DNA from 3 places in the Couchioplanes caeruleus genome. Region 2 is predicted to be linked to each of the others. Evidence: riboswitches for the same ligand, from Rfam matches in the RefSeq annotation. Region 2 holds a riboswitch; each other region holds the start of a gene.

Region 1 (9,719 bases), 1.0 Mb from region 2:
AGCGTCATCGGCCCGATCCTCGGCGGCTTCTTCGCCGGCGCCGACCAGATCCTCTGGATCGACGGCTGGCGCTGGGTCTTCTACCTCAACGTCCCGATCGGCATCGCGGCGATGATCGTGGTGGCCCGCGTCCTGCATCTGCCGCACCACCGCACCGACCACCGCATCGACTGGCCGGGCGCGGTCGCGCTCATCGTCGGCCTGGTGCCGCTGCTGACCGTGGCCGAGCAGGGCCGCGAGTGGGGCTGGGACTCCCCCCGCGCCATCGCCTGCTACCTGATCGGCGGCATCGGGCTGGTGGCGTTCGTGCTGGCCGAGCGCGCGTACAAGGACGAGGCGCTGCTGCCGCTGCGGCTGTTCGGCAACCGTACGGTCGCCGTCGGCTCGATCTCCAGCACGATCCTCGGCATGGCGATGTTCGGCGGGCTCATGACCGTCCCGCTGTACCTGCAGATCGTCAAGGGCAGCTCCCCCACCGTCGCGGGCCTGCAGATGATCCCGTTCGTGGTCGGCATCATGGCCGGCTCGATCACCGCGGGGCAGCTCATCGCCCGTACCGGTCGCTACCGGATCTTCCCGATCATCGGCAGCATCCTCATGGCCATCTCGCTCGCGCTCTTCGCGCTGATCGGCGCGGACACCCCGCTCTGGAAGACCATGCTGATCATGGTGCTGATGGGCCTGGGCCTCGGCGGCAACATGCAGCCGATGATCACCGCGGTGCAGAACGCCGTGTCGCCGCGGGAGATCGGCGTGGCGACCAGCTCGGTGACGTTCTTCCGCTCCATGGGCGGCACTCTCGGCACCGCGGTCTTCCTGTCGGTGCTCTTCAACGTGCTGCCTACCAAGATCAAGGATGCGTACACGGAGGCCGGGGTGCCCTCGCCACAGGGCGGAGGCGGCGTCGACCTGAGCGACACGTCGTTCCTCAGCGAGCTGCCGGAGGCGCTCGCCCACCCGTTCAAGGTCGGCTTCTCCGACGGCATCCAGGTCGTGTACCTGCTGGCGCTCGCGGTCATGGCGATCGGCCTGGTCGTCGTCTTCTTCCTGCCGGAGATCGCGCTGTCGCAGCGCTCGGCCCAGCAGCAGCGCGCCGACGAAGCGGCCGCCGCCGCGGCAAGCGGAGGAGCTCGCTGACAACCTCCGCGGGGTACGGGCGCAGCCCGTGCTCGTACCCTGTGTCCATGGCAGTGGTGAAAATCAACGCGATCGACGTCCCCGAGGGCGCGGGCCCCGAGCTGGAGAAGCGCTTCGCGGCCCGGCAGGGTGCGGTGGAGAAGGCCGAGGGATTCCTAGGCTTCGAGCTGTTGCGTCCGGTGGCGGGCGAGACCAGGTACTTCGTCTACACCCGCTGGGAGAGCGAGGAGCACTTCCAGGCCTGGTCCTCCGGCATGGGCCGCGCCGCGCATTCGGGTGAGCGGGCCCGTCCGGTGGCGACCGGCGCCGACCTGCTCGAGTTCGAGGTCGTCCAGAGCGTCTCGAAGTAACCCGCCGCCGTGGCGGCGGATCAGGTGTCGGCGTAGCGGGCCGCGGCGGCGATCAGGCGCTCGGCGACTTCCTCGCGCGGCAGGCCGAGCCGCTGCGAGGTGTCGCGCAGCACGTCGTAGGCCTCCCGGACGCCGCAGCCGCGCTGAGCGATGATCACACCGGCGGCACGGTCGACGGCCGAGTCCGAGCACTGCCCCGCCCGGCGGTGGACCTCGCCGAGGAGCAGCTCGGCCTGCCCGACCACCGCCATCGCGGTGAGCAGCGTCTCCGGCTCGATTCCCGGCCGGTCGGCGAACAAGGTCACCGCGCCGACGGCCGACCGCCGCAGATCCAGCGGGATCGACGCGACGGCGCGCACTCCCTCGTCCCGGGCGCGCTCGGCCAGTTCGGGCCAGCGCCCGTCCGCGGAGAGGTCGGTAACGGCGACGACCGCGCGGGTCCGGGCCGCTTCCAGCCCGGGGCCGTCGCCGATCGCGTACTGGAGATCGTCGAGGGCCTGGGCCCGCGGACCGGATGCGGCAAGGGTGGGCGGGCCGCCCTCGCCGATCAGCGCCACCGAGCAGCGCACCGCGCCCGGCACCGCGCCCGCGGTGAAGACGGCGAGCCGGTCGAGCGCCTGCGCGACGTCGTCGGTGCCGAGCAGCAGGGCGGACAACTCGTGCAGAAGCCCGGCCACCTCGACCGGGTGCGGCGCCGCGCCACCGTTCGTGGCCTGACCCTCCGGAACGGCGCCGCGCCCAGACTGACCCTCGGGAGCGCCGCCACGGTCGGCCTGGCGCGACGAGGCGCGGTCCTTGGCCCCGCGCTTACCCGCCGTCATGTTGGCGCCCTGGCGGCCCCTCTGGGCCGCCCGAACGGGCCGCCGGCTGTTGTGGCCGCCGCTCCGGCGGCCGTTGCGCCCCCCGCGGCGCCGCCGAGGGTCGGTATCTCCGCTCTGCGTGTCATCGGCGGGCGAGGCCCCGGCTCCGTGCGGGACACCTCCCACGCCCGGCAGGGCGCCGTCCGAGGCGGGCAGGGCGGCGACGGAGAGCGCTGTCTCCGCCTCGCGCCGGGACCGCCCGCGAACGCCGAGCCGGCTCGGGTCGGGCTTGCCCACGGCGTTCGCCGGCTTGCCGAGACGCGCCGCCGACCGCCGCTCTGTGCTCCGTTCCGGGGCAGACATTTGCCCGATATTGCCATGCTCATCCGTGAACACGAAAGTGGTGTCCACTAACGGGTGCCATCCGCGGGCGTAACCGTCTGGCCCGACGCGCGATGTTCCAGGAATGTGCTCGGCGCGGCGCCCGGGTCCTCCTCGCGCTCGTCCGACTCGGCGAGAATCGCCTCGGCCTGGGCCCGCGGGTCGGCGCTTCCCGCGGCCCGCTCCTCCGGCAGCAGGTCAACCGCACGCCGCCGCACCCGATCATCACTCATATCCGTCCGGTACCCGCGATCGGCGGCCTCGAAAACTCCGGAAACGACGCCGCCCCCGGACGGGTCCGGGGGCGGCGTGACGAGGATGCCGGTGCGCAGGTCGCCTCGCGGCGAGTGGCTCAACGCGGCTCCAGCCGGACGGTATTCCGCGAAGGCTATGGGTGAGGCCCGGGGACACTGGGCACACCGGCATCTGCCCTCAACCGTCGGCAGCACCCCATGATTCCGGTAGCAAATGTGACCTGGACCACATTCATTCCGGCGTACGGACCGCACCATCGTTTGCGCGCCGACCTCCCGGGTAGTCGAGCGACATGACGCAGCAGCAGAACGAACGCCTGCCCGCCCTGGGTGACGACGACGGCACCCCGGACGGCGCGAGCGACTTCGCCGGGGAGCACGCCGACACGGCCGTGGAGCGCGCCGTCGTCGAGGATCGCGACACGGGCGAGCAGGAGAGCCCGCGCGGCTGGTCGGGCATGGAGAAGGACGGCCCACCCTGACGAAGGCCGGTGCAGGTCGGGCTTACGCGAGCGCGCGGCCGAACGTCTGCTGCCCGAGCCGCTCCTCCTCCTCGCTTCGCGCCGGGACGCCTTCCGCGGCCTCCTTGGCGAGCGAGTACGCCATCTGCAGGAAGTCCGAGGCCGCCGTCGCCGTGAAGACGGTGGCCGCCAGCCGGGTGAGCCGCGGGGCGAACACCAGGCCGCTGGTCAGGCCGGTGGCGATCCAGACCGCCAGGCAGAAGGGGCAGCTAACCAGCTCGCCGATCGAGTGGCGCACGCTGCCGCCGTGGTCGCGTACCTCTTCGTTGACCTCCCCGCTGCCGCCGGACTCGGCGTAGCGGGTGAAGGGTGCCCGCAGCGGGCTGGTGATCGAGTCCTTGGCGATCAGCCGGCTCAGTTTGTGGGTGGCGATCGAGATCAGGACGACGTCCGCGACGGAGGGACGCTCCGGCACCGCACGACCGGTGATCTTCGCGGCGACGCCCAGGCTTCCCGCGAGCACCCCGAAGGTGCCCATCATGGCCGCGTATCCGCCGAGGGGCCGGTGCTCGTGAGGGGCGTACTGCCGACGCAACCGGTCGAGCCGGGCGCGTACCGAGGGAGTCATGCGGTTCCTCTCAGAAATCCTGGGTGAGCCGGTGCGGATCGACCTCGCGCCCGGGATGACGGGCCAGGTACTCGGTCTCCAACTCGGCCGTACGCCGCAGATGATTGGCGAGCGCCGCGTCAGGGCCGTGCCGCAGCGTCGCGAGCCGCGTCCGGTGCAGGCTGCCGAGCTCGCGGAGCAGATCGTCGTCGGCGAGACCCGACGGGTCTATGCCCTGCTCGGTGCCGACACGGTCGCCGACCTCGGAGTCGCTCATGATCTCTTCCTCTCTCGGTGCTTGCCGCAACGGTTGCCCGGGTGGCCTTCGGTCAAACCCCTGCCGCACACCGCGGCCCCGGACCGACGGCAGCGGCGGCCCGGCCCGGCCGAGGCTGCCGGTACGCTCGACGCATGAGAGCGCTGTGGACCCCGGCGTGGATCGTGCGCCACGTGGTCGCCCTCGTCCTCATCGCGGGCTTCCTGGGCCTGGGCTGGTGGCAGTTCAGCCGCGCGACCGGCGGCAACACCCTGAGCTGGGGCTACACCGTCGAATGGCCGGTCTTCGCGGCCTTCGTCGGTTTTCTGTGGTTTCGCGAGGTGCAGCAGGAGCTCAGGTCCCGCCGCCAGCGGACAGAAAAGCCGGCGGTGGAACAGGACGCCCGGAGCACTGCCGGCTCGGCCGCGGATGCTCCGGTCACGGTGCGGCGGCCGGTGCGGGCCTCGGTGAACCGGCAGGCTCCCCCGGCCGGCAGCGACCCGGAGCTCGACGCCTACAACGACTATCTCGCCTGGCTCAACGCCCACCCCGGGGCGCGGCCGGGCGACTACCCCGGACGCAAGAGCGGCATCAAGTAAGGACGTGGATCGTGCAGGGAGCCCTCACCCGCTACCGGATCATCGCCTGGATCGTCGGCGTGGTCCTGATCGCGCTCGTGCTGGTGGGCATGCCGCTGAAGTACGCCGGTGACGACGACACCGTGGTCGCCGCCGTCGGGCCTTTCCACGGTTTCCTCTACATGGTCTACCTGGTGGCCACGTTCGATGTGAGCCGCCGTGCGGGCTGGCCGCTCGGCCGGATGCTGCTCGTGATGCTCGCCGGCACGGTGCCGCTGCTCTCCTTCTGGGCCGAGCACGTCGTCACCCGCAAGTGGGCCGTCCAGCCGATGGACACGCCGGTCGCGATGGCGAAGAAATAGAGAAGTAACGCTGCGGGTCGGCCGCATTGCATTCGGTTATCGGGATCATTCGGATCATTGCCCTAATTGGCGCACGTCACTCTTCCGGCTCTTGTGTTAATCGAGATCGCCGATAAGTTGGTGCGGTTGGTCCGGTCCGCAGCCACACCGGTGGCGCCGGCCGACGCCGCCGAGTCCCGACGGCGGAATCGGTGACCCCTCCCCCGGGGCACCGGGACCGCCTCGACGATCCGGGGAACCACCGAAGTAGCACCTGGGGTGAATCCGCGTTCCGCGGTAGGGCCTTCTTCCCGCCCGAATCCGTCAGCTAACCCGGTAGGCGGCACAGCGGAAGAAAGGCCACGTAACGTTGCCACACGCCCGCACGAGGCTACGCGCCCTGGTGGTTGCCGCCCTGGCGATCGTGATCTCCAGCACCGTCGCACCCGCCGCGCACGCGGCGCCTTCCGCGACGGAGCTCAAGAAGAAGATCGAGAAGGCTTCGCACCAGCTCGAAGACGTCGTCGAGTCGTACAACAAGATGCGGCTCAGCCTGAAGAAGACGAACGCCGAGGAGAAGAAGCTCGCCGCGTCGCTCGCGCCCGCCAAGGCGGCGCTCGAGGCGGCCGGCTCGCAGATGCAGGTCATCGCGGCCTCGGCGTACAAGACCGGTCAGGTCGGCACCATGAACGTCGTACTCGAGGGCACGGACAGCCTGATGGACCGCATGTCCATTCTGGAGCATTTGTCCCGCACTCGGCAGCGCGACATCAACACCTACACGACCACGACGCAGACCTTCTCCCAGCGTCAGGCCGCCCTGAAGGCCACCCAGGACAAGCAGGAGGCCGAGGTCAAGGAGCTCGGCGCCCGCAAGAAGAAGATCGAGGCTGACCTCAAGGAGCTGTACGCCATGCGCACGGCGGCGTTCGGCCGGGCGACCGAGAGCGGCTCGGCCTACACCGGGGACATCCCCGACATCTCCGGCGATGCCGGGGTGGCCGTCACGTTCGCGTACAACCAGATCGGCAAGCCGTACTCGTACGGTTCCGGCGGTCCGAACTCCTACGACTGCTCGGGCCTGACCTCCGCTGCCTGGCGTGCCGCGGGCAAGAGCCTGCCCCACAACGCCGCGGCGCAGTTCAACGAGACGAGTCGGGTCAGCCGGTCTCAGCTCGAACCCGGCGACCTGGTGTTCTACCGCGGGCTCGCCCACGTGGGCATCTATGTCGGCGGCGGACAGATCATCCACGCGTCGGTGCCCGGCGAGCCGATCAGCAAGGTATCGATCGATATCATGCCGCCGTACGGATACGGCCGGGTGCGTTGATCACGCCGTAACGCACGACCGCGGAAGGCCGGTGCTCCCCTCGGGGAGCGCCGGCCTTTCCCGTGCCCCGGAGAAGACCGGCAAAGGCCATGCCCGGATAAGGCCCACGGAGTCCGCGCACGGAGTCCGCGCACGGAGTCCGCGCACGGAGTCCGCGCACGGAGTCCGCGCACGGAGAAGGCCGGTGTCCCTTACGGGACACCGGCCTTCGTCGGCTACGAGGAGGGAGAGGTGCCGGTTCAGGCTCAGGCGGCCTGCAGACCCTCGGCGCGGGCCAGCTCACGCAGCCGGCCCAGGGCCTGGATCTCGAGCTGGCGGATCCGCTCCCGCGAGAGCGAGAAGCGCGACGCCACCTCGGTCAGCGAGTGCTCCCGCCCGTCCTCGAGGCCGTACCGGGCGCGCATGATGCCCGCCGACCGGTCGTCGAGGTGGTTGAGAAGGCCCTCGATGCGCTGGCGCTCGAGCGCCGTGAGCACGATCTCCTCCGGCGACGGCGCGTCGCTGTCGGCGACCAGGTCGCCGAGGTTGGTGTCGCCGTCGTCGCCCACCGGGGTGTCCAGGGACACGGTGTCCTGGGCCCAGCGGGTCAGCTCGGTGACGCGCTCGACCGTCACGCCCAGCGCCGCGGCGACCTGCGCGGGCTCCGGGTCGGCACCGAGCTCGCGGACGAGCTGGCGGGTGACGTTGCGCATCCGGTTGACGTCCTCGACGAGGTGCACGGGCAGGCGCACGGTGCGCTCCTGCTGCGCGATCGCCCGGCTGATCGCCTGGCGGATCCACCACGTCGCGTACGTCGAGAACTTGTAGCCGCGCTCGTAGTCGAACTTCTCCACGGCGCGGACCAGGCCGGTGTTGCCTTCCTGGATGAGGTCGAGCATCGGCATGCCCGAGCGCACGTACCGGCGTGCGATAGAGACCACCAGGCGCAGGTTGGCCCGGATGAACAGGTCCTTGGCCCGCTCGCCCTCGACGACCAGGCGCTCCAGTTCCTCCCGGCTCACGCCGCGACGGACGTCACCGCTGTCGAGCAGGTGCTCGGCATAGAGGCCGGCCTCGATTGCCTTGGAGAGGTCGACCTCCCTGGCGGCATCCAGAAGCGGCGTCCGGGAGATCTCGTGCAGGTAGACGCCGACGAGGTCGCGCTCCTCGGCGACTTCGTCCGTCCGCATCACGGTGTTCTTCTCCACGTTGCCCACGGTCCCCTCATTGCCTTCACTAACCCTGTTACGGGCAATTCCTGCGTCCATCAGCCCTCCCCGTAACGTCCGCAGTTCGTGCATTGCGGTGCTGACACCTACACAACAAGTGGCGCCCTGCACTGATTCCGGCTGGTGGGTCGAAAGTGTCACGAATGCCTGAGCGTCACCTGAGAGCCGCGTGGATACTTACTGAAGAGCGCTCCCAGGGAAGGCATTCGGAGCCGCACCCGGCGCTGGGTGCGTGCATCGACGCATACCCTTCGCCCCATACATGACACCATCAGCCCCTCATCCGTCACAGCGACGGGCGTCACGGATAGCCTTGCGACGCTCATCACTACCCAGTACGGCTCGGTAGCCAGTTGGGTTCACGCCCAGCATCGACAGGTTGCCCCCAGGCTTGATGCAAATGCCATGGCGAAGATCCCGGCGCCGCTCGAGGCCCGGGAGCCCCTGACACCATGCGGCACATCCCGCCGCAGATCACTAGCCCATCCGGGTGACCCCCGCATGGGCGACCATCGAGCTCCCTCGCCGTTTCCGCTATCCGCGTCGGCCACACGGACAGTGATGGAGAACACAGCCGGGAGAGCCCGCCGGACGACGGAGCGGCGCCCTGGCCGCCGCGGACTACGGTGACGCTCATGACAGAGCGCACTGCGGTGGTGACGGGTGGAGCCGGCGGGCTCGGTGGCGCGGTCACGGAGATCCTGCGCGACGCGGGGTGGCGCGTGGTGGCGCCCGTACGAGCCGGCGCGATGGCTCGGCTGCCCGCGGGCGTGACGGGCATCGAGGCCGACCTCGGCGTGCCGGAGGACGTTGCCGCGGCCGTGGCGCTCGCCGCGGCGGAGCCGGGCGCGCCCCTGAGGGCCGTGGTCAACCTGGTGGGCGGCTTCGCGATGGGCGGCCGCGTGCACGAGACCCCGGTGGACGACTTCGAGGCGATGCTGCGGCTGAACCTGCGGCCGACGTACCTGGTGACCGCGGCGGCGCTGCCCCATCTGGTGGCGGCCGGCGGCGGTTCTGTGGTGTGCGTCTCGTCCCGCGCCGCCGTCGCTCCGTTCGCCGGAGCGGCCGGATACATCACCGCCAAGGCCGCGGTGCTCGCATTCGCCAACGCCGTCGCGGTCGAGTACCGCAAGGACGGCGTACGGGCGAACACGGTGCTGCCGAGCGTGATCGACACCCCGCTCAACCGCCGGCAGCAGCCGGACGCCGACCACACCCGCTGGGTTACCCCCGCCGAGATCGCCCGGGTGATCGCCTTCCTGGCCGGCGACGAGTCGGCGCCGACCAGCGGCGCGACCATCCCCGTCTACGGCAGGGCGTAGCAACCGAGACCCGCGCCGGAGGCGGCCCGGCGCAGGAGATCACGGCGGGACGGCTCAGAAGACCTCGGTGAGCTGAAGGGTCAGGGCGGCTGCCGCCGCGGCCAGCGCCGCGGTCCCCACCAGCACGGCGCGGGTGTGCGAGCCCGACGAGGTCGGCACACCGGATGCGACCGGCACGGCCGGAGCACCCTGGACCGGCCCGGCCGGAGCGCCCTCGATCGGCCCGGCCGGAGCGCCCTCGATCGGCCCGGCCGGAGCGCCCTCGATCGGCCCGGCCGGAGCGCCCTCGATCGGCCCGGCCGGAGCGCCCTCGATCGGCCCGGCCGGAGCGCCCTGGCGGGCGAGCGGGGCCGGCGCATCCTGGTGGGCCGGCGGGACCGGGGGCGACAGGTGGGCCAGAAGGGCGGCCTGGACCTGCTCCGGCGTGCCGTTCGCGTCGATCACCACGAAGTCGTCGTACTCCGGCAGGGACCGGTAGGCCGCGGACGCCGCGCACAGGTAAGACATCTCCTCGTGGTCGTACCCGCGGCGCTCGATGCGGTCGTAGGCCACCTCGGGGTCGACCGCCAGCAGGAACGTCACGTCGGGGCGCGGGAAGATCCGGTATGCGAACCGCGCCCGCCGCTCGGCCCGGTTCAAGCGCTCCGGGCGGGGCGTCTTGGCGTGGGCGCGGATGCTGGCGTACTGGCACACG
Region 2 (9,719 bases):
GTCGAGCTCGCGGCCACCCCGAACGCCCAGATCGGCACATACGTCACCGACGGCGCCGGGCGCACGCTCTACCGCTTCGACAAGGACAGCAACAAGCCGCCGAAGGCCACCTGCAACGGCGACTGCGCGAAGGCCTGGCCGCCCCTGCTGATCAAGTCGCCGGGCAAGATCTTCCCGCAGGGGCTCGACCCCAAGATCCTCGGGTACGTCGAGCGCGCGGACGGCACGTGCCAGGTGACGATCAACGGCTGGCCGGTGTACTACTTCGCGAAGGACTCCAAGCCGGGCGACATCCTCGGCCAGGGCGTCAACGGCACCTGGTTCGCCGTGAATCCCCAGGGTGGCAAGACCAAGCCGCTGCCGGACGCGATCCAGCCCGCCCCCGAGCAGGGCGGCGAGGGCGGCGACGCTCCCGCCGACGCGGGCTACTGAGTCAGAGCGGGTAGACGACGCCCGAGCGGCCGCTGTACGGGTGCCGCGTCCCGTCCTGTTGGTAGCCGGTGTCCGGGGCGTCCAGCCAGACCACGTACGGCACCTTCGAGGAGAGTCCGCTGATCGTGGCGGTGACCGTGCAGCCGTCGCCGGCGGGCACGTCCTGCCAGACGTAGGGCGGCTGGGTGCCGGAGACCACGGTCTGGTCGACCGCGGTGATGCGGTAGGCGGAGGAGTACTGCCGGGGCCAGGTGACGGTCAGCTTGCCCGCGCCCGGGGTGACCTCCATCGGGATGTGGACCGGGTCCACGGTCCACTCCTTGGCGCAGTCCCCCGGCGGCGCGGGCAGGAACGACACCGGCGGCAGCGCGGGCGGACGGGAGCCGCTGTAGGAGACCTTCGGAGTCGCCGTGGGGCTGCCGGCGGCGACCACGATCCAACTGTCGCCGGGTACGGGAGTCTCGCTCGCGGAGGGCGTACCCGTGGCCGAGCCGAGCCCCAGGGCTCCGCATCCGCTCAGCGCGAAGGGGACGGCGAGCACCGGCACCAGGAACTTGAAGAGCCGCATGCCTGAAGTTTCGGTCCGCCGGACGGATCCGTTAGCCGCAGCGTTCGGCGACCTTGAAGAGCTGGTGCCCGGCCATCTCGAGGCCGTACTCGGCGGGCTCCACGCGCGTCCGGAGGCCGGACTCGTCGCTGAGCAGCAGGCCGGCGCCGTCGGGGCGGTAGGTGCCCTTCGCGTTGCGGCGGCGCCCGGCGACCTTGCCCTCGTACGACCAGTCCTCGCCCAGCACGAGCCGCACGGTGTCGTCCGCGTTGCGCCAGTAGCCGGCGTAGTCGTCCGGCCGCCCGTCCGGCCGCGGCTGTGACAGCCGCACGGCGTCGTCGGACTTGCCGCCGAAGGCGAGGGCGAGCAGGGACGCCGAGGTGAAGATGGTGGCGTCGAGGTCACTGGTGCGCATGATGCTCCGACAGGCGTCCGGGGGCGGGGGACCTCTCCATTCGGCTGCCTTGAGCTGTTCTTGAGGACAAGGCTTCCCGGCTCAAGGCGACGTAAAGCTCATGCGGCGCTCGCCGTGGCCGATTCTCCAGGTCGACACCCCCGGCCCGGAGAGGAGCGACATGAACCAGCGCCGCGCTGTGCTGTCCTTCCTCGCGCCGACCGCCCTGGGCGCGGCGCTGTTCGCCCAGACGCGAGCCCTGCACCGCAGGGAGCGGCGGTTCCGCCTGCTGACTCAGAACTCCAGCGAGATCGTGATGATCACCGAGCCGGGCGGCCGGATCACGTACACCGGCCCGGCCGTCTCACGCGTGCTGGGCTGCCGGCCCGCCTCGATGACGGGTACGGACCTCCGTCGCCGGGTGCACCCCGACGACCTCACCATCGCGGTCGCGCATCTCGCCGAGGTCGCCGCGCACGCGGGAGCCACCTCCACCTGCCGGGTGCGCCTGGCCCACGAGGACGGCTCGTACCGGACGTTGGAGATCGTCAGCGCCAACCTCCTCGACGAGCCGAGCGTCCTCGGCATCGTGAGCAACTGCCGCGACGTCACCGAGACGGTCCGCGCCCACGAGCGGCTCAGCTACGAGGCGAGCCACGACGTGCTGACCGGCCTCGGCAACCGGGCCCTCTTCAGCGCCCGTCTCACCGACGCCGTCGCCCGGGCCGGACAGCAGCCGATCAGCATCGTGCTCGTCGACCTGGACGACTTCAAGACGGTCAACGACACCCTGGGGCACGCGGTCGGCGACGGCCTGCTGGTCGAGGTCGGCGAGCGGATGCGTGCCCACGTACGCCCGACCGACACCGTGGCGCGGCTCGGCGGCGACGAGTTCGCGATCCTCCTCGAGGGGCTCGGCGGCGGCGACGTCGACCGGGTGCTGGAGCGGATCGCGGACGCGCTGGCCGTACCCGTGGACATCTCCGGGCACCTCCTGGCCGTCCGCGCGAGCTACGGCGTTGTCGACGGCCGCGGCGGCGACGACGTCGGCGACCTGCTACGCCAGGCCGACATCGCCATGTACGAGGCGAAGGAGCGCGGCGAGGGCGGCTACCAGCGCTACCGGCCGGGCTCCGAGGCTCCGGGCGCCGAGCGGCGTCGCATCACCGCGGCCCTGACCGCCGCCCTGGAGCGCGACGAGCTGGTGCTGCACTACCAGCCCGTGGTGGCCCTGCCCGAGGGACGGCTCACCGGAGTCGAGGCGCTCGTGCGCTGGAACCATCCCGAGCGGGGGCTGCTGGGGCCGGGCGACTTCATCCCCGGCGCCGAGCGCACCGGAATGATCGTGCCGCTGGGCCGCTGGGTGCTGCGTGAGGCCTGCCGGCAGGCCGTGGCGTGGACCGCGGAGCTCGGCGACCAGGCACCCGGCACGATGTCGGTGAACGCCTCGGCGCGCCAGCTCCAGGAGGCCTCGTTCGCGGTCGACGTCGCCGCCGTCCTGGCCGAGACCGGGATGGATCCACGACGGCTGACGATCGAGATCACCGAGTCCACCGCCGTCGGTGGCGGCGCGACGCAGGAGAGCCTGCGGGCCCTGCGCGCCATGGGCGTCCGGTTGTCCCTGGACGACTTCGGCACCGGGGCGTCGACGCTCAGCCTGCTCGCGAACTGCCCGGTGGACCAGATCAAGCTGGACCGGTCCTTCGCACCGGTTCCCGGCCCGGACGCGATCGCCGGGGCGGTGCTGCAGATCGCCCGGGCGATGGGCGTCGAGGCGGTCGCGGAGGGCGTCGAGACCTCCGCGCAGGCGGCGAAGCTGGGTGATCTCGGTTACGTTCGGGCGCAGGGTTTCCACTTCGCCCGGCCGATGAGCCCGGAGCAGATCGCGGCCGCGATCAGCGAGCCGGCGGAGTCCCTCGCAGCGCCGCGATGACGGCGCCGGCCAGCCTCTCCAGGTAGTCGTCGCCGATCGGCGTGCGGGACACGGCGAGCCGCCAGTAGAGCGGGCCGACCATGAGGTCCACCGCGAGCTCCGGATCGGCGCCCGTGGGCAGCTCGCCGCGCTCGACGGCCTGTCCGACGATCTTCTCCCCGACCGCGAGCTGGTGGGTGCGCAGCGCTCGCTGGAGCGTCTCCGCGATCTTGGGATTGCGCGCCGCCTCGGCCATCAGGTCGGGAATGATCTGCGAGGCGATGCGGTGTTGCAGCGCCTTGCTGACGACGAACATCAGGAGTTGCAGGTCGGTGGCCAAGCTACCGGTGTCTGGCATCGGCACGCTACGCTCGGCCACGCCGGAGACGATCTCAAGGACCATCTCCAGCTTGTTGCTCCAGCGGCGGTAGACCGCGGTCTTGCCGACCCCGGCACGGCGCGCCACCGCTTCGATGGAGAGCCGGCCGTAGCCGACTTCGGCCAGCTCGTTCATCACCGCGTTGCGGATCGCCGCGGTGATGTCGCCGCGGAGCACCGCCGCTCCGGCGGGTGCACGTTTCCCTGTCGCCACGGGGACACTATACGCGAGGACGCAACGGTTGCGTTTCGACGTTCCTTCGGCTACATTTCGGGTTAACGTCGATACGACGGCGTTTCATCGCGGCACACTGATTACTGTGATCCCGCGCAAGTCACCCAGGTCCACCACCCCTGACGGACCGACGAGATCGGAGCGCTACCCCATGCCCCAGACGGCGGTCGCCGATTCCGACACCGGCATCCCGCTGAGAGAGTTGGCTCGCCGGCACGGCCTCACGGCGGCGGGCAGACTTCCCAGCCTGCCCGCGTACACGCGGTTGCTGTGGTCGTACCGCCACTTCATCACCTCGTACGCGAACGCCAAGGTCACGTCCTCACTGGGCAAGACCCGGCTCGGCATGGTGTGGCAGGTGCTGACGCCGCTGATCAACGCGGCCGTGTACTTCGTGATCTTCGGGGTCCTCCTCGGCACCTCCCAGGACATCAAGAACTTCGTGCCCTACCTGTGCACCGGCGTCTTCCTGTTCCAGTTCACCCAGTCGGTGGTCCAGGCGGGCATCCAGTCGATCAGCGGCAACCTCGGGCTCATCCGGGCGCTGCACTTCCCCCGCGCGAGTCTGCCCCTGGCGATCACCACGGTCGAGGTCCGCAACATGCTCGCCTCGATGACCGTCCTGATGCTGATCGTCCTCGGGTCCGGCGAGCCGCTGACCCTGGACTGGCTGCTGGTCGTCCCGATCTTCCTGCTCCAGGCGATCTTCAACGCGGGTCTCGCCATGGCCGTGGCCCGGCTCGGGTCCAAGGTCGCCGACTTCAAGCAGCTCGTGCCCTTCATCATGCGGATCTGGCTCTACGGCTCCGCCGTCCTCTACCCGGTGACCATGTTCGAGCAGAAGCTCGACGGCTGGCTGCTCGCGGTCGTCGAGGCCAACCCGCTCCTCGTCTTCATCGACCTGATGCGTCACGCCCTGATGGAGGACGTGCCGCTGGCGGCGTCCCCCATGGTGCTGTGGCTGGAGGCCGTCGCCTGGACGCTGGTGGTCGGGCTCAGCGGTTTCGTCTACTTCTGGCGCGGAGAGAAGGGCTACGGCCGTGGCTGACGAGCGTCAACCCACCGTGATCGTGGACGACGCCCACGTCGTCTACCGGGTGCACCAGGCCGGCGGCGCGGGTACGCACAGCCCGGTCGCCAGCCTCAAGCGAATCGTCACCGGCACCAAGCCCGCCACCCTGCGGGAGGTGCACGCGATCAAGGGTGTGAGCTTCGTCGCGTACAAGGGCGAGGCGATCGGCCTGATCGGCACCAACGGCTCCGGCAAGTCGACGCTGCTGCGGGCCATTGCCGGCCTGCTCCCCGTCGACAAGGGCGCGATCTACGCGGCCGGCCAGCCCTCCCTGCTCGGCGTCAACGCGGCCCTGATGAACGACCTGCCCGGCGAGCGCAACGTGGTGCTCGGCTGCCTCGCCATGGGCATGACCCCGGAGCAGGTGAAGTCCCAGGTCAAGGAGATCATCGACTTCTCCGGCATCAACGAGAGGGGCGACTTCAGCTCGCTGCCGATGCGGACGTACTCCTCCGGCATGTCCGCCCGGCTGCGCTTCTCGATCGCGGCGGCGAAGAAGCACGACGTGCTGCTCATCGACGAGGCGCTGGCCACCGGCGATGCGAAGTTCCGCAGGCGCAGCGAGCAGCGGGTCCGCGACCTGCGCGCCGAGGCGGGCACGGTCTTCCTGGTCAGCCACAGCGAGCAGTCGATCCGGGACACCTGCGAGCGCAGCATCTGGCTCGAGTCCGGGCTGATCCGTGCCGACGGCCCGACCGCGGACGTGCTCAAGGAGTACGAGGCGTACGTCAAGAGGTGACGACCAGGGCGGCCCGGCGGCCGCCCTGGGTCGGTCCGGCGCTATCGCATGGACAGGTGCACGTGGTTGGTGTGATCGCTGTTCGGTTCGCCGGTGCCGCGCAGGTACGGCTGCCATCCGCTGCTCGGTAGCCAGATCCGCTTGAACCAGATGACGTACAGCACGCCCAGCCGGCCCTCGTTGTCGATGAAGTAGTTCGCCAGGCGGTCGCCGTAGTCCCGGCTGGCGCCGGTCGCGACGCCGCCGAAGCCGTCCTCGTCCGACGCGAAGTCGCAGGCCCGGCCCAGCGGATGTTCACCGCTGCCCTGCGGACGGAAGCACGACACGAAGCGGGTGAAGCCGTCCGCCTGCGCCTCCTTCATGGCGTGCAGGGTGCGGGGCGTGAGGCAACCGGTCGTCGTCGGGTCGTTCTGGCTGCACGACTCGTCGGGCAGCTCGCCGTTGGGGTTGCGCGGCGCGGCCCCCGCCTGGGCGCTGTTGCCTCCGCCGGAGGGGCCGCTCGCGCCGCCGGCCGCGGCGTTCGCCGTCTTCAGCGCCTTCTCCGCCTGCGCCTTGCGCTTGCTCATGATGTCGTTCTGGCGCTCCTGGTCGCGGACCTCCGCGTCGATCACCAGCTTCGCCCTCGCCTGCTTCGCCCGGGCGTCCTGCAGCTCCCGGAGGGCGCGCTCCTGCTTCACCGCCACGCTCTCCAGCGTCGTGGCGCGATCGAGCAGGCCCTGCGAGGAGTCGGCCGTCAGCAGGGCGGTCATCGGGCCGAGCCGGCCGGTGCGGTACGACTGCTGGGCGATGTCGTCGAGGACGCTCTGCTTGGGGCCGAGCTCGGCGTCGATCGCCTTGAGCTTCGCGGCGGCCTCCTGCTGGCGCTTCTTCGAGCGGGCGAGCGCCTCCCGGGCCTCGACGAAGCCCTTCGAGGCCGCCTCGAGCTGCTCGACGAGCGACTTCGAGCCGCCCTCGCCGTCGTCGCCGTCGTCTCCCGGCGCGGCGGGCGGGCGGGGCGCGGCGCCGGCCGCGGTGGGGGCGGCGAGCGCCAGCCCCGAGGTGGCGACCATGACCGCGAGCACGATCGCTAATCGCCGCCGGAGAGGGTCGAGCCTCACGTGCGTTCCTTCCGTCGGCCGCCGACCGGGTTAGCTGACGGGTTCGGGACGGAAGAGATCCCTACCGCAAGGCTCTGCGGATTCACCCCATTACCGGATGGGTCCCCGGCTCGCCTTTCGACGATTGGGCGGCGGTTCCGTGATGGAACCGTGACGAAGACTACCCACGGAATCCCACCATCGACAGGTGTCGCACCGTACGCATTCATACGCACACGAACAGTGAGAGGTGTGAGGCAGAATGCAGCGACTCACATTGATACTTCGTTGCGGGTCATGACCTGCGTCATCCCATCGAGGGGTAACGGAAAGTCGTTGCGCGGTAACAGTTTTCGGCCCTCCGCAGGCGCTGATGCGACGGCCATCTTCAGGTAAACTTTCCGCCGGTCACTGCCATGAAGGCACCGCCCCCAAGGTGCCGGCGGACCACCGCTCAATCGCCGCACGGCGAATCGGGGAACCACCTTGAAAAGGGGTGAATCCGCAGAGCCTTGCGGTAGGGATCGCTTCCGTCCCGAACCCGTCAGCTAACCCGGTAGGCGGCAACACGGAAGGAAACTGCATGACGGCAAGACCCGGCCGGTGGCTGGTCCTCGCCCTGGCACCGCTCATCGCGATCACCATGATCGTCGCCCCCGGAGCGCCCGCGACCGCGGCGCCCGGCGGAAGCTCGTCGACCCCCGACGACGGCAAGGCCAACCCGACGCTCAACGACGTGCTCGACAACACGGGGCGTCGCTTCCTGGCGGCCAAGGCCGCGGTCGCCAGGTCCACCAAGGCACAGGCCAACCTGGCCGTGCAGGTGAAGACCGCGGAGGATCGGCGGGACGCCCTGCTGCCCCAGGTGAACGCCATCGCGGCCCAGCAGTACCGCACGGGCGGCCTGTCGACGATGGGATTCCTGCTCAACGTGCGCTCGCCGGACGCCTTCCTCGAGAAGGCCGTTTCGCTCGAGGAGCTCAACGCCGTCAACGACGGCAAGCTGCAGGAGCTGCAGAAAGCGATCGACACGGTCGCCACGGCGAAGGCCCGGCTGGACCAGGAGATCAAGGCGCAGAAGCAGAACCAGGAAGTGGTGCGCAAGCAGAAGGAGTCCGCCGAGAAGGCGCTCAATCTGGTGGGCGGCAAGACGGTGACGGGCGGCTTCGTGACCCTCAAGTCGAAGGTGGCCGCGCCCGCGCCCCGCAACGGCGACGGTGAGTTCGCCCCGGAGGGGTGCAACGTCGACGACGAAACCACGGGCGGCTGCGTCACGGCCCGCACGATGCACATGTACAAGGAAGTCAAGAAGGCCGGCTTCAACCGGTTCGTGGGCTGTTTCCGCCCCGGCGGCCCGTTCGAGCATCCCAAGGGCCGCGCCTGCGACTGGTCCCTGCAGAAGAGCGGCTTCTCACCCTGGCATAACCAGGACACCCGCGAGTACGGCAACAACCTGATGGCATTCCTGGTCCGCAACGCCGACCGGCTCGGCGTCCTGTACGTCATCTGGAACAAGATGGTCTGGTTCCCGGCGACGGGCTGGGGTTCGTATTCCGGCGACAGCGACCATACGGACCACGTACACGTCTCCATGCTGTAGCAGGCCCCACGCGCGCAAAGGAGCCCCCGCCTTCCGGCGGGGGCTCCTTGCTGTCCGTCCTACTGAGCTGTGCGCCCTACTGATTGCTGGCGCGACGGACCGGTGCCCGCCCCGCCGGCTGGGTCGGGGCCGGACCGGTCGGCGGCGCCGGCGGGATCGCCAGCACCACCGGCTTGACCTGCGTCACCGTCACTTCCTTACCGTGGTGCAGCAGCTCGAGCTTCGCGGAGCCGCCGCCGTTGCGCAGCGAGTAGGTCACCTCGGCCGGTGTCACCTCCACCCGCACCCGCAGGCCGCGCCACAGCAGGGAGAACTCCAGGCTGTTGATCCGGCTCGGCAGCCGCGGCGAGAAGGAGAGCCGGCCGTTGTAGTCGCGCATGCCGCCGAGCCCCGCGACCAGCGCGATCCAGGAGCCGGCCAGCGACGCCACGTGCACGCCGTCCCGGGCGTTCTGGTGCAGGTCGTGCAGGTCCATCAGCGCCGCCTCGCCGAGGTAGTCGTGGGCCAGCTCCAGATGACCCACCTCGGCGGCCATGACGGCCTGGATGCACGCCGACAGCGACGAGTCCCGTACGGTCCGGGCCTCGTAGTACGCGAAGTTGCGGGCCTTCTCCTCCGGGGTGAAGGCGTCGCCGCGGACGTACATCGCCATCACCAGGTCGGCCTGCTTGACGACCTGCTTGCGGTAGAGATCGAAGTACGGGTAGTTCAACAGCAACGGGTACGCCTCCCGCGGGGTGTTCTCGAAGTCCCACTCCTGCAGGCGGGTGAACCCCTCCGACTGCTGGTGCACGCCCAGTTCCCGGTCGTACGGGATGTGCACGGCGGCCGCCGCGTCCCGCCACGACGCCGACTCCTCGTCGTCGACCCCCAGACTGCGGGCCAGGTCGGGGTGGCGGTTGACCGCTTCCGCCGCCGCCATGAGGTTCTGCTGCGCCATCAGGTTGGTGTAGACGTTGTCGTCCACGACCGCCGTGTACTCGTCCGGGCCGGTCACGCCGTCGATGTGGAAGCGGCCGTGCCGGTCGTGGTGGCCGAGCGAGCGCCAGAGCCGGGCGGTCTCCACGAGCAGCTCGAGGCCGACCTCCCGCTCGAAGTCGTAGTCGGCGGTGGCCGAGACGTAACGGCGGACCGCGTCGGCGATGTCGGCGCCGATGTGGAAGCCCGCGGTGCCGGCCGGCCAGTACGCCGAGCATTCCTGACCCCGGATGGTGCGCCACGGGAACGCCGCGCCCTGCAGGCCCAGCGTCTGCGCCCGCTCCTTGGCCAGGTCCAGGGTCGAGTGGCGCCAGCGCAGCACGTCCGCGGCCGCCGACGGCTGGGTGTAGGTCAGC
Region 3 (9,719 bases), 280 kb from region 2:
CCGGCATCACGGCCGCCATCGTCGGCGTCATCGCCAACCTCGGCCTCTACTTCGCCGGACACACGCTCTTCCGCACCACCGGGACGGTCACCACCGGACCCCTGCACCTGCAAATACCCGAACTGGACACTGTCCGGCCCGTACCCGTGGTGATCGCGCTGATCGCAGCCGTACTCATCTTCAAGGTGAAATGGTCCGTGCTGCGCGTTCTGGGAATCTGTGCGGTGCTCGGGCTCATCGCGGGGCTCGCCGGTCTCCCCGGCGTCTGAACCGGCCTCAGAAGTGCGCTACCACCCCGGCGACGCGGCGTCCGCGGCGTGGCGCGGTGGGGGCAGCGGAAGGCGACGGGCGGCAGGGCGCGGCCCGCTAGTGCCAGTGACCGCCATGTTCGACCTGCCGTAGCCTGGCGCACGGCCGCGGACACGATCCGGTGGCCCGCGCTGACCACGGCGCCGCCGCGCAGGCGGTCGGCGAGCCGTAGGCGGTCGCGGCGACCGCACGGTGGTCCGACTAGCGAGAACAGCGTCCAGTACGTGTCCGCGGCGGTGACCGCGCTGGAATACCGAGATCGTGCTGGATCACCTTCAGCTCGACACCCGCCGCCCCCGCCGCTCGCCGCGATGCACATGCGTCGGCCGGAGAATCTCATAGACTGACAGACGGGGTAAAGTCGGATTCATCCGGCTTAACGCGACCTCGGCTCGAGGACTCACCGTCGGCCCGGGGGCAAGAGCCATACCGCTCTGCTGAGGAGAAGACGTGCCCACCACGGCCACCGTCCTGATCGGCGAATACGATGATGACGTCCGCGACGCGTTCGCTCGGCTGTTCCGCCGCGCCGGCTATCAGGTGCTCACCGCGTCGGATCCCCTTTCCGTCCTCGACACCGCCTCGCGGGAACAACCGGACATGGTGGTCTTGAATCTGCGCGACGACGACGGTCCCAACGCCTGCCGGGCTCTGCGTGCCGATGGCCGCACCCAGGCCACGCGAATCCTGATGCTCACCGCCGACCTCTATCCCGACGCTGACGCTGCGGCCGCCGCCGGCGCCGACGCCTACATGGCGAAACCGATGAACAACGATGACCTCCTGCACCAGGTCCGCCGCCTGCTCACCGTCGAAACGGGCCGGGGATGACGTGAGCGAAGACGCAACAGACCTATGTGGAATGCCTTCGCGTTGAGCGGACGGCACTGCCATGCCCGCCGGCAGGGTGATCGACCCTCAGCTCATATCCGAACCGCTGAACAGGCCACTACTGCGTCACCGAACTCCGCTTTTCCGCGGCGGGCGACGGTCGACTCGCGGTTCCGCGGCCGCCCGCCCGCACTCTTCCTGTCGCGGCAGAAGATGCCCACTCCCGGGCGGGAATTGCTCGCCAGGAGTGCCTCGCATCGCCCGCCCGGACGTCGATGACCCGGAGGCCCGGGGTCAGAGGGCGGCAGCGTCGCCCTGCCGCTTCAGGGGGAGCTGTTGCGGCGGGCCAGTGCTGCCACACCACCTTGCCGCCCTCGGTCGCCAGGCTGCCCCAGCGGCGCGACATCGCTTCGACGAGCATCCGCCCACGCGCCGTGTTCGGGTCGGTCGCCGACCCGTCGCCCACCGCGATCATGAGATAGCGGTCACCTCGGCAAGATCCACCACAATCGCGTCGGGCAGGCAGCTCGACCAGGCACTTCATCAAGGCCGCGCGGATCCGCGGCGCGGAAACGCCGGACAGATCTCCGATGCCCCGAAGGGGAAGGGACGTGCCGACCCGTTCCACGTCACAGCGAAACTCCGGCACGTCACCAGTGTCGCTCACCCGCATCTGTCGAGACCCACATCGGCAAGGCCGGTTTCGTCCGGGCAGCTCAGTAGCCATCTCGTGGCGCGGTGCGCCACGCCGCCCGCAGCATGCCGATGTCAAAGTCCTCGATGCGCCACGATCGTGCACGACTCCGGCGCCGTGGCTGGCGCGACGATCGGGACGGTTATCGCAGGCCCCGGCGGGTATGCCTCGGGATGATCAGCCGGATCGGCTCCGGCGACGACGGAAGGGAGACATCATGACGACCGAGCCCATCGACACGGACGTGCCGGGGCAGCCGCGCGACCGCGGCGAGCACGGCGGCGCCTCGCTACGCCCGAATGACGACGAACTGGAGCTACGGACCGAACGGGAGCGCGTCGAGGCGGGGCTGCAGCCGTACGCGTCGCAGGACGTCCCGCCGGCCACCGACGCGCCCGCGCCGTACGATCCCGACGCGGACGGCGTGTAGTACAGCCGGGTCGAACGAATAGCACGCCGAGGCTGCCCCAGCGCTACAACCGGACGCCGGGGTGCAGCCTCGGGGATAGGCGGGGCGATCGCCGGCGCCGCGGGGGTCAGGCAGGCGGGATGCGGTTTGCCTGCTGGTCGCTGGGTTCGGTACGGGCCAGCAGTTCCTCGAGCATGGCCTTGACCTCGTCGTCACCGTCGGCGCTTTCCGCGCTGTTGCGGTGGATCAGGTAGGCGGTCAGCGCGACGAAGCTGAACAGTTGCAGGAACTCGCTCTGCCAGTTTTCGAAGGTGGCGGACAGGAACTGTGGCCAGAACTGCGCCCACTCGAACGACTGGCCGTGCTCTGCGGCGTCGTTGCTGACCTCGGCGACCTGGGCGACGAACTGCCCCACCCAGGAGGCCAGGAAGAGGCCGACCAGCACGATGGTCAGCATGTGGTCGTGCAGCCAGCCGCGGCGCGCGCTGCGCGGCGGCAAGCGCCGACGCCAACTGTCGGTGTCCGACATTTCGGCTCCCCTCCATGCCCGCCCGTACGGTCAGGCGGTAACGGGTTGCCCGAAAACGATCCGGATCAATCCTGCACACGCGGTGCGAGTCGTGGCAGCGCAGGCTGCGGCCGGCCGGCTGCTGATCGACTCGTTCATGCTGCTGGACCTGAACGCCGCGCACCGGCGCGGTGCCGCACCGAGTGGCTCCGTCCCTCGGACCGCGTAACGCCACCGCCCGCTGGCCCATCACGCGGCTGTGCACCGCGGCGTCGGTGTCGGCGCGGCGCCACAGGCCGGGCAGCCAGGAGTAGCCCTGCAGCGCCAGCCCCACGGTGTCGTCGAGATACGAACGCCCCTGTTTCACCGTGGCGGCGCTATGCCCAACAGAACCCCCCGCGGGAGATGTACGCGACGGAGACGTTCCGGTATTGACCCCCATGTTCGCCCCGACGTCTTCGACGACACCGTGGCCCCTGCGGCGGCCCGCGCGGGTGCGCCGCCGAACGGCGTGCGGGTTCGGCGAACATCCCGAGACCGCCGCGCGGCGCACGCACTGGACCTGCCGGATGGCCCGGCGCCTTCCGGTGCCGCCCTCACCGGCAAGTCCCCAGCCTGCTCAGGACTTGCCACCCCGCGGGGTGCCCTCCTTACTTCGTTCCTTGTCCGTGTGGTGGTCGATCTGCTTCGAGGCACCCTGCGAGACACCCGCCTCACTGGCGCTCATGCCTTGCCGCTTGGCGTCTCGCGCCGCGGCTTGCAGTTCGTCCTGATTCGCATTCTTCGACATGACGCCTTCCCATCAGAGGCTCCGACGGCGGCAGCAGCCACCTCCGTGACGCCGCTGCGGATACCCGGCCGATCCCGCCCCTAACGCCCTCGCGCCTCCCGAAACTTGCATGTAAGGGCCGCTCGAAAGTGGGCACGCGCCCTAGCCCTGCGCATGACCCACCAATTCTGCCTGTATTCACCCGAAGCACCGTTTCTCCCACTTACATAGGGCTCGCTTACCCTGGCCCCATGCAGGGCGTCGAGTCCGGTCAATCACACATCCCTGGCCAGAACCCCGCTCTCGCCCAACGCGATCTTTGAGTCGGATGTCCTGTTCCATATTTGCTGAGTGGATTTGGCTGTAGCAAACGAGTTCCTCTACGGCGCGAACCAACCCACGGTGGCCCTATCCCCGAGGTACAAGAGCTCGGGAGGAGGCGATCATGAACGGCGGTGAACCTGCTGGAGTGCACCGCCGACGCGGCTGCACCGATCCGAGGGCAGGACGGCGACCGGGCGCCCGCTGCCCCTTGCGGTTGACCACGACGATGGCGATCACCGCGATTAGGGCGGCGGCGACGATGCCGAGGGTCACCTTCAGGTTGGTGCTCAGCCCGGTCGTGCGCAGTTGGCGCGCCAGTTCAGCCAGCGCCGCGGGACAACCCGGTGCCTCGCGCAAGCCAGCGGCACCCGCAGTCAGGTTGCTTTGATTGCTGTGCCGTCAGTTGTGTCCGGTACTCCGCTGAGCCAGGCGGAATGTCGACGGCTCAGCGGAGCACCTGGGGACATCCGTCGTGGGTCATCGGGTGGTCGACGCCGTCTCGGCCTGCACCGCGGTCGGCGTGGTGTTGCGCTTGAGGGTGATGGCGGCCAGAGCGGCGGCCGCTGCGGCGATACCGGCGGCGCCGAACAGTGCCGCGGAGTAGCCGTTGGTGAGGGCGGGCGGGTCGCCGAGCTGGTCGGCGCCGTGGGCGGCGGCGAGCGCCGTCATGGCTGCCAGGCCGAGGGCGGAGCCGACCTGATAGCTGGTGTTGACGATGCCGGAGGCGAGGCCGCCTTCCTCGGGACGGGCGCTGGACAGGGCGGTGCCCAGCGAGGGGATGAAGGCCAGGGCCATGCCGAGCGCGGCGACCAGGGAGGCGGGCAGTACGTCGATCAGGTAGCTGCCGGTCGGGCGGATCAGGGCGAGCCAGCCGAGGCCGGCGGCCAGCACGGCGAGGCCGGTGACGATCATCGTCTTGGGGCCGAACCGGGCGATCGTGCGGGGTGCGAGCGCGATCATGCCGATCATGATGAGGACGGTCATCGGCAGCAGCGCGGCGCCGCCGGGGAAGGCGCTGTAGCCGAGGACCTGCTGCAGGTAGAGGTTGAGGTAGAACCACATCGGGATCCAGGCCGCGCCGAGCAGCATCTGGGCGAGGTTGGCGGCGCCGAGGTTCGGGCTGCGGAAGATGCCCAGCCGTACCAGCGGTTCACGCCGGGTGGCCTGGACGGCGAGGAAGGTGATCAGCAGCACCGCGGCGCCGCCGAGCACGCCCCAGGTCTGCATGGATGCCCAGCCGACTTCCGGGGCACGGACGATGGCGTAGACGGCGGCCGCCAGACCCGCGGTTACGGTCAGCGCGCCGGCCACGTCCAGGCTGCCGCGGCGGGCGCCGCCGGCGGGCATCAGCGCCGGGGTGGCGATGAGTGCGAGCGCGGCGATGGGGATGTTGAGGTAGAACACCCACGGCCAGCTGACGTACTCGGTGATGACGCCGCCGAGGAACACTCCGGCGGTGCCGCCGGCGGGGGCGGCGGCGCCGTACAGGGCGAGGGCCTTGGTGAGTTCCTTGGGCTCGGCCCCGAACAGCATGATGAGCAGGGTCAGGGCGGACGGGGCGATGAGGGCGGCGCCGGCACCCTGCACGGCACGGGAGGCCAGCTCGACCTCGACGGTGCCGGCCAGGCCGGCGGCGGCTGAACCGGCCAGCAGCACTGCCCAGCCGGTGGCGAAGACGCGGCGGGCGCCGAACTGGTCGGAGAGTCGGCCGCCGAGTAGCAGCAGGCCGCCGAACGCGACGACGTAGGCGTTGAAGACCCAGGTCAGCTCGCCGGGTGTGAACCCGAGGTCTTCGCGCATACGGGGCAGGGCCACGCCGATGATCGAGGTGTCCATGATGACCATGAACTGGGCGAGTGCGATGAGCGCGAGGGCCCACCAGCGTAGGGAACTGCGGGACATGACCGTTCCTCCTTAATACCCCCGGGGGGTATATGCGTTGGCCGTCATTGTTACCCCCCGGGGGTATCCATCGTCAAGGCCTCGGCAGCATGCGACCAGTCGCTGCCGAGTGAAGCCGGGACCGGCGCCGTGCTCGGGCGGTTTCGCCACCGGCCCGAGTCCGAGCACGACCGATCCGCGGCGCGGACTGACATAGTCGCCGCTGCCTAGAGGGGCGGGCGTCGAGATCGTGCTCGAAGTCGACCACCTGAGTCAGGTGACGGCGCTGCATGATCACTGCCGGGATCGCGGAGTGGTGGTGGAAGCGCGGGTCGACCTTTCTGCACCGACGACCCGCACACGTCCGATACGCCTGGGCCGTGCGGGTCGCGACCGCCAATCGGACACTTGACCGACATCGGCTTTGCGGTGAGAACTTGAGCCGCCTGCGAGGTTCATGGCGAATCTGTTCAGCTTGAGCGCCCACCGCGATCGGCGCCCGGTACGCCATTTTCTGTGATCAGACCCACCCACCATGTTGACCGTCGTGTGACCAGGTGCATGCGTAACGTGCCGGTTTTCGTCATGGACAGGCTGCAACCGGACAGCCACCGATATGCCAAACACGAAGCGTGACGGACTGCGGCCCGGCAGTGGCTCGGGAAATCGGATAGGCAGGAGGGGCCGGTGAGCGACCGCCCACCGCTCGCACCGCCTGGATCACGCCGAGCCCTGCCCCGGTCTGGGGGTGCGACCACGAGGTATGCGAACAACCATGAAGGCATACGGGGGCAGGGACGGGGGACCCATTTCCGGTCCGCGCCCGGGTCGTCTGGCCCGGCGGACCTCGGGGTGAAGTCGCCACCCGGCGACCGGGCACACCTTCCCGCCCGAACCCGACAGCTAACCTCGCAGGCGTGCCGGAGGGAATCTTCTACCGTGCACGAACGCAGTTCGAGCCGGGGCCGCCGCATGTCCGCCGGCACCGGAACCGTCGCAATGTCCCTGGGTCTCTGCCTCTGCGCCGGCCAGCTCGTCGCACCGCCGGCAGCCTCCGCAGCCGCTGCCGCTCCCGTCACCACGACGGTCGCCGCGGCGCGGCCGGTTAAGCCGGCCGTCGCCGCCTCCTACGACAAGCGCACGATCAGCCGAGGTGCGAAGGTCCGCGTGACCACCACGCTGATCGACCCCAAGACCGGCAAGAAGCTGGTCGGCGGCTACGTCCTGCTCCAGGGCAAGTATGGCAACAAGTGGAAGACCTGGCAGCGCAAACGCAACACGTCCGGCGTCGTCGCGTTCCGCACCGGGCCCCACGTGACGAGGTGGTTCCGCACCACCTACGGCACGGCGGCTACCACGCCCGTCCAGATCACCGTCAGGACCGACGGCGCGAGGATCCTGGCTGAGGCCAGGAAGCACAAGGGCGCGCCCTACGTGTTCGGCGCAGCCGGCCCCAAGCGCTTCGACTGCTCGGGTTACACGCAGTACGTCTACAAGAAGGCAGTAGGAAAGAAGCTGCCGCACAAGGCGAACTTGCAGCAGAGGTACGGCAAGGCGGTCAGCAAGAGCAACAAGAAGGCCGGCGATCTGCTCGTCTTCCGCTCCGGGTCCTACGGCACCCACGTCGCCATCTATGCGGGCGGCGGCTACATGTGGGCCTCGCCGCGCGCCGGCAAGACCGTCAGCAAGCAGAAGGTCTACAGCAGCAACTACGTGGTACGCCGGATGATCTGACGCCCGCAGCACGGATGATCGAGCCCAGGTGGGGGCGCAACTCGTTGTGTTGCCCCCTCACCTGGACCCGTACGCCGCGTGGCGACCTACCTGGCCGACCGCGGGCGGGGATTCCGGGCGTAGGTGTGTAGCGGGAGCGAGCCGGTATCCGTCGCCGTCACGTCGGAGGAATCCGCCGAGGGGCAGGTGGCTGGGTAGCAGCAGGGTGTCGGTGTCGGCATACCGGTCGAGGACCGCGCGGCGGTTGGCGGCGGCCTGGACGGGGTCGATGCACAGTGCGGTGCTGATGTCAGGATGGCGCAACTGCAGGGGGTGGTGGATCAGGTCACCGGCCAGCAGGGCCCGTCGTCCCTGGCTGGCCACCTCGACCAGGACGTGTCCGGGTGTGTGCCCGGGTGCGGGTACGAGCCGGACCTCTCCGTCGAGGTCGTGGTCGGGTGGGCACGGCAGTAATTGCCCCGCGGCCTGGACGGGCAGCACGCTGTCGGCGACGGGGACCGAGGGCGTGGTCGCGGTGGCGTGGTCGAGTTCGGGTCGGGTGATCAGGTACTGGGCGTTCGGGAAGGTCGGGCGCAGGTGGCCGTCGGTCAGCGTGGTGTTCCAGCCGATGTGGTCGTGGTGCAGGTGGGTGTTGATGACCGTGTCCACGTCGGCTGGTGCGATGCCCGCACGCTCCAAAGCGGACAGCCAGCGGGAGTCCAGTCCTCGACGGGGGTGCGGGCGGGCCGGTTTCGGGCCGCCGAGGCAGGTGTCGACGAGGATCACCCGGTCGGCGCCGAGGATCGCGAATCCCTGTGAGGCCATGCGCAGGAAGGTGCCGGACGGGTCTGTGTAGGTGGGGCCGGCGGCCGACAGCAGTGCGGCGAGCAGGTCGGGTGCCAGATGCGGGTAGGTGGCCTTGGCAGGCAGCGCGGGCCCGACCGCCTCGACGAGGGGGATGATCCGGCGCCGCCCGACCTGGATCGGGACCGGTGACATGGTGGGTGTGGTGAGTTCAGCGCTCACTGGGCGGCCTCCTGTCAGACGGTATGTTCTTTAATGAACATCTGTCCAGGATCGTCGCCGGGCCGCCGTGGCCCGGCAAGAGGCAAAACCCGGGCCGCCGTCCATAACGAGACACCGGCAGCCCGATCGTTCAGAAACGGGAAGTGTCGATGGCCACAACACCGGACCGGCGGGTACGGCGTACCCGCGCCGCCCTGCGCGAGGCACTGCTCGACCTGATGGCCGAGCGCGGCTACGACGCGGTGACCGTGCAGGACATCATCGACCGCGCCGATGTCGGCCGATCCACGTTCTACAACCACTACACCGACAAGGACGACCTGCTCCGCGACAATTTCGCCGACCTCCGTACGATCGTCGCGCAGCCGGGCACCGCGACAACCAGCGCCGGGCATCGACTGCGTTTCAGCCTGCCCCTGCTGCGCCACGTCCAGCAGCAGCGCCGGCTGCTTCTGGCGCTGCTCGCCGGCGGCGGTCGCACACCCGTGCTGCGCCAGGTCGAACAGGTGCTCATCGACATCGTCCGTGACGAACTCACCGACAGGCGAAGCCCGGACACCGGGAGGATTCCCATCGACGCCCAGGCCCGGTACACCGTCGGCGCCTACCTGGCCCTCCTGCAATGGTGGCTGACCGACCAGCCGCAGATGGCCCCGGACGAGGCCGACCGAATCTTCCAGACCCTCGTAACACCAGGCCTGCGGGCCGGCACCCGCCTCGCCCCAACCACCGACGGCTCGGCCCGGCCGACGCGGTGACGGCAACGGATGCCGCCGGGACGGCGCCTAGCCTGGCGCGGGGCGACCTACCGGGCCGACGACCGGCGACGGCGCGCGAGGATCGCCGCTGCGCCGACGAGCGCTGCGACCATCGCGGCGGCGGCGATCCACCAGGCCGGTGACATGCCCGACGACTCGTCCGCGGCCGGTTCGGTCGCAGCGGCGGCCGCGGCGCTGGAGGGCGGCGCTACGGGCGAAGAGGGCGTGGTGGCCGCGGCTGGCGGCGAGGCCGATGCCACCGGCGGCGGTGTGGCGGTCGGTGCGGCGCCGGAACCGCCGGCGAGTTTCACCGTCGGCGCGGGATTCTCCGATTCGGCGCCGTCGGCGTTCGGCAACCCGATCCATCGGTCGGTGCGCCCGTCGCTGTAGGTCTGCAGCACTCTGAACGTGACCGACGCGTAGGTGGGCAGCTGCCGGATACGAATCTTATGTTCGGCGTTGGTGCCGACCGCCAGCGCCGGGCCTTCGACGGTGTA

What was found. Region 2 has a riboswitch for cyclic di-AMP ahead of EDD30_RS17005 (coiled-coil domain-containing protein). Riboswitches for the same ligand answer to the same signal wherever they lie in the genome.
Region 1: another riboswitch for cyclic di-AMP. It lies ahead of EDD30_RS12440 (C40 family peptidase); the one in region 2 lies ahead of EDD30_RS17005 (coiled-coil domain-containing protein).
Region 3: another riboswitch for cyclic di-AMP. It lies ahead of EDD30_RS18280 (C40 family peptidase); the one in region 2 lies ahead of EDD30_RS17005 (coiled-coil domain-containing protein).

What each region holds. Positions count from the first base shown of each region.
Region 1 covers NZ_RJKL01000001.1:2,815,894-2,825,612, forward strand. Annotated here, with positions in the region: gene EDD30_RS12395 (MDR family MFS transporter) at 1-1,137, shown strand, start outside; gene EDD30_RS12400 (antibiotic biosynthesis monooxygenase family protein) at 1,185-1,487, shown strand; gene EDD30_RS12405 (GAF and ANTAR domain-containing protein) at 1,508-2,650, opposite strand; gene EDD30_RS40560 (hypothetical protein) at 2,698-3,024, opposite strand; gene EDD30_RS12415 (hypothetical protein) at 3,216-3,404, shown strand; gene EDD30_RS12420 (DUF1360 domain-containing protein) at 3,427-4,011, opposite strand; gene EDD30_RS12425 (DUF6158 family protein) at 4,022-4,267, opposite strand; gene EDD30_RS12430 (hypothetical protein) at 4,402-4,845, shown strand; gene EDD30_RS12435 (DUF3817 domain-containing protein) at 4,857-5,186, shown strand; cyclic di-AMP (ydaO/yuaA leader) riboswitch at 5,395-5,523, shown strand; gene EDD30_RS12440 (C40 family peptidase) at 5,569-6,495, shown strand; gene EDD30_RS12445 (sigma-70 family RNA polymerase sigma factor) at 6,741-7,742, opposite strand; gene EDD30_RS12450 (SDR family NAD(P)-dependent oxidoreductase) at 8,339-9,025, shown strand; partial or broken gene EDD30_RS40565 (dTMP kinase) at 9,362-9,719, opposite strand, start outside.
Region 2 covers NZ_RJKL01000001.1:3,820,077-3,829,795, forward strand. Annotated here, with positions in the region: gene EDD30_RS16970 (hypothetical protein) at 1-432, shown strand, start outside; gene EDD30_RS16975 (hypothetical protein) at 434-1,000, opposite strand; gene EDD30_RS16980 (hypothetical protein) at 1,032-1,394, opposite strand; gene EDD30_RS16985 (putative bifunctional diguanylate cyclase/phosphodiesterase) at 1,555-3,306, shown strand; gene EDD30_RS16990 (TetR/AcrR family transcriptional regulator) at 3,269-3,877, opposite strand; gene EDD30_RS16995 (ABC transporter permease) at 4,050-4,946, shown strand; gene EDD30_RS17000 (ABC transporter ATP-binding protein) at 4,939-5,709, shown strand; gene EDD30_RS17005 (coiled-coil domain-containing protein) at 5,751-6,758, opposite strand; cyclic di-AMP (ydaO/yuaA leader) riboswitch at 6,810-6,947, opposite strand; cyclic di-AMP (ydaO/yuaA leader) riboswitch at 7,227-7,364, shown strand; gene EDD30_RS17010 (coiled-coil domain-containing protein) at 7,369-8,385, shown strand; gene EDD30_RS17015 (glycoside hydrolase family 65 protein) at 8,462-9,719, opposite strand, start outside.
Region 3 covers NZ_RJKL01000001.1:4,100,441-4,110,159, forward strand. Annotated here, with positions in the region: gene chrA (chromate efflux transporter) at 1-269, shown strand, start outside; gene EDD30_RS18255 (response regulator) at 760-1,140, shown strand; gene EDD30_RS18265 (hypothetical protein) at 2,052-2,264, shown strand; gene EDD30_RS18270 (DUF6766 family protein) at 2,371-2,772, opposite strand; gene EDD30_RS39170 (hypothetical protein) at 3,371-3,541, opposite strand; gene EDD30_RS18275 (MFS transporter) at 4,322-5,746, opposite strand; cyclic di-AMP (ydaO/yuaA leader) riboswitch at 6,536-6,658, shown strand; gene EDD30_RS18280 (C40 family peptidase) at 6,665-7,459, shown strand; gene EDD30_RS18285 (MBL fold metallo-hydrolase) at 7,517-8,464, opposite strand; gene EDD30_RS18290 (TetR/AcrR family transcriptional regulator) at 8,614-9,222, shown strand; gene EDD30_RS18300 (DUF1775 domain-containing protein) at 9,270-9,719, opposite strand, start outside.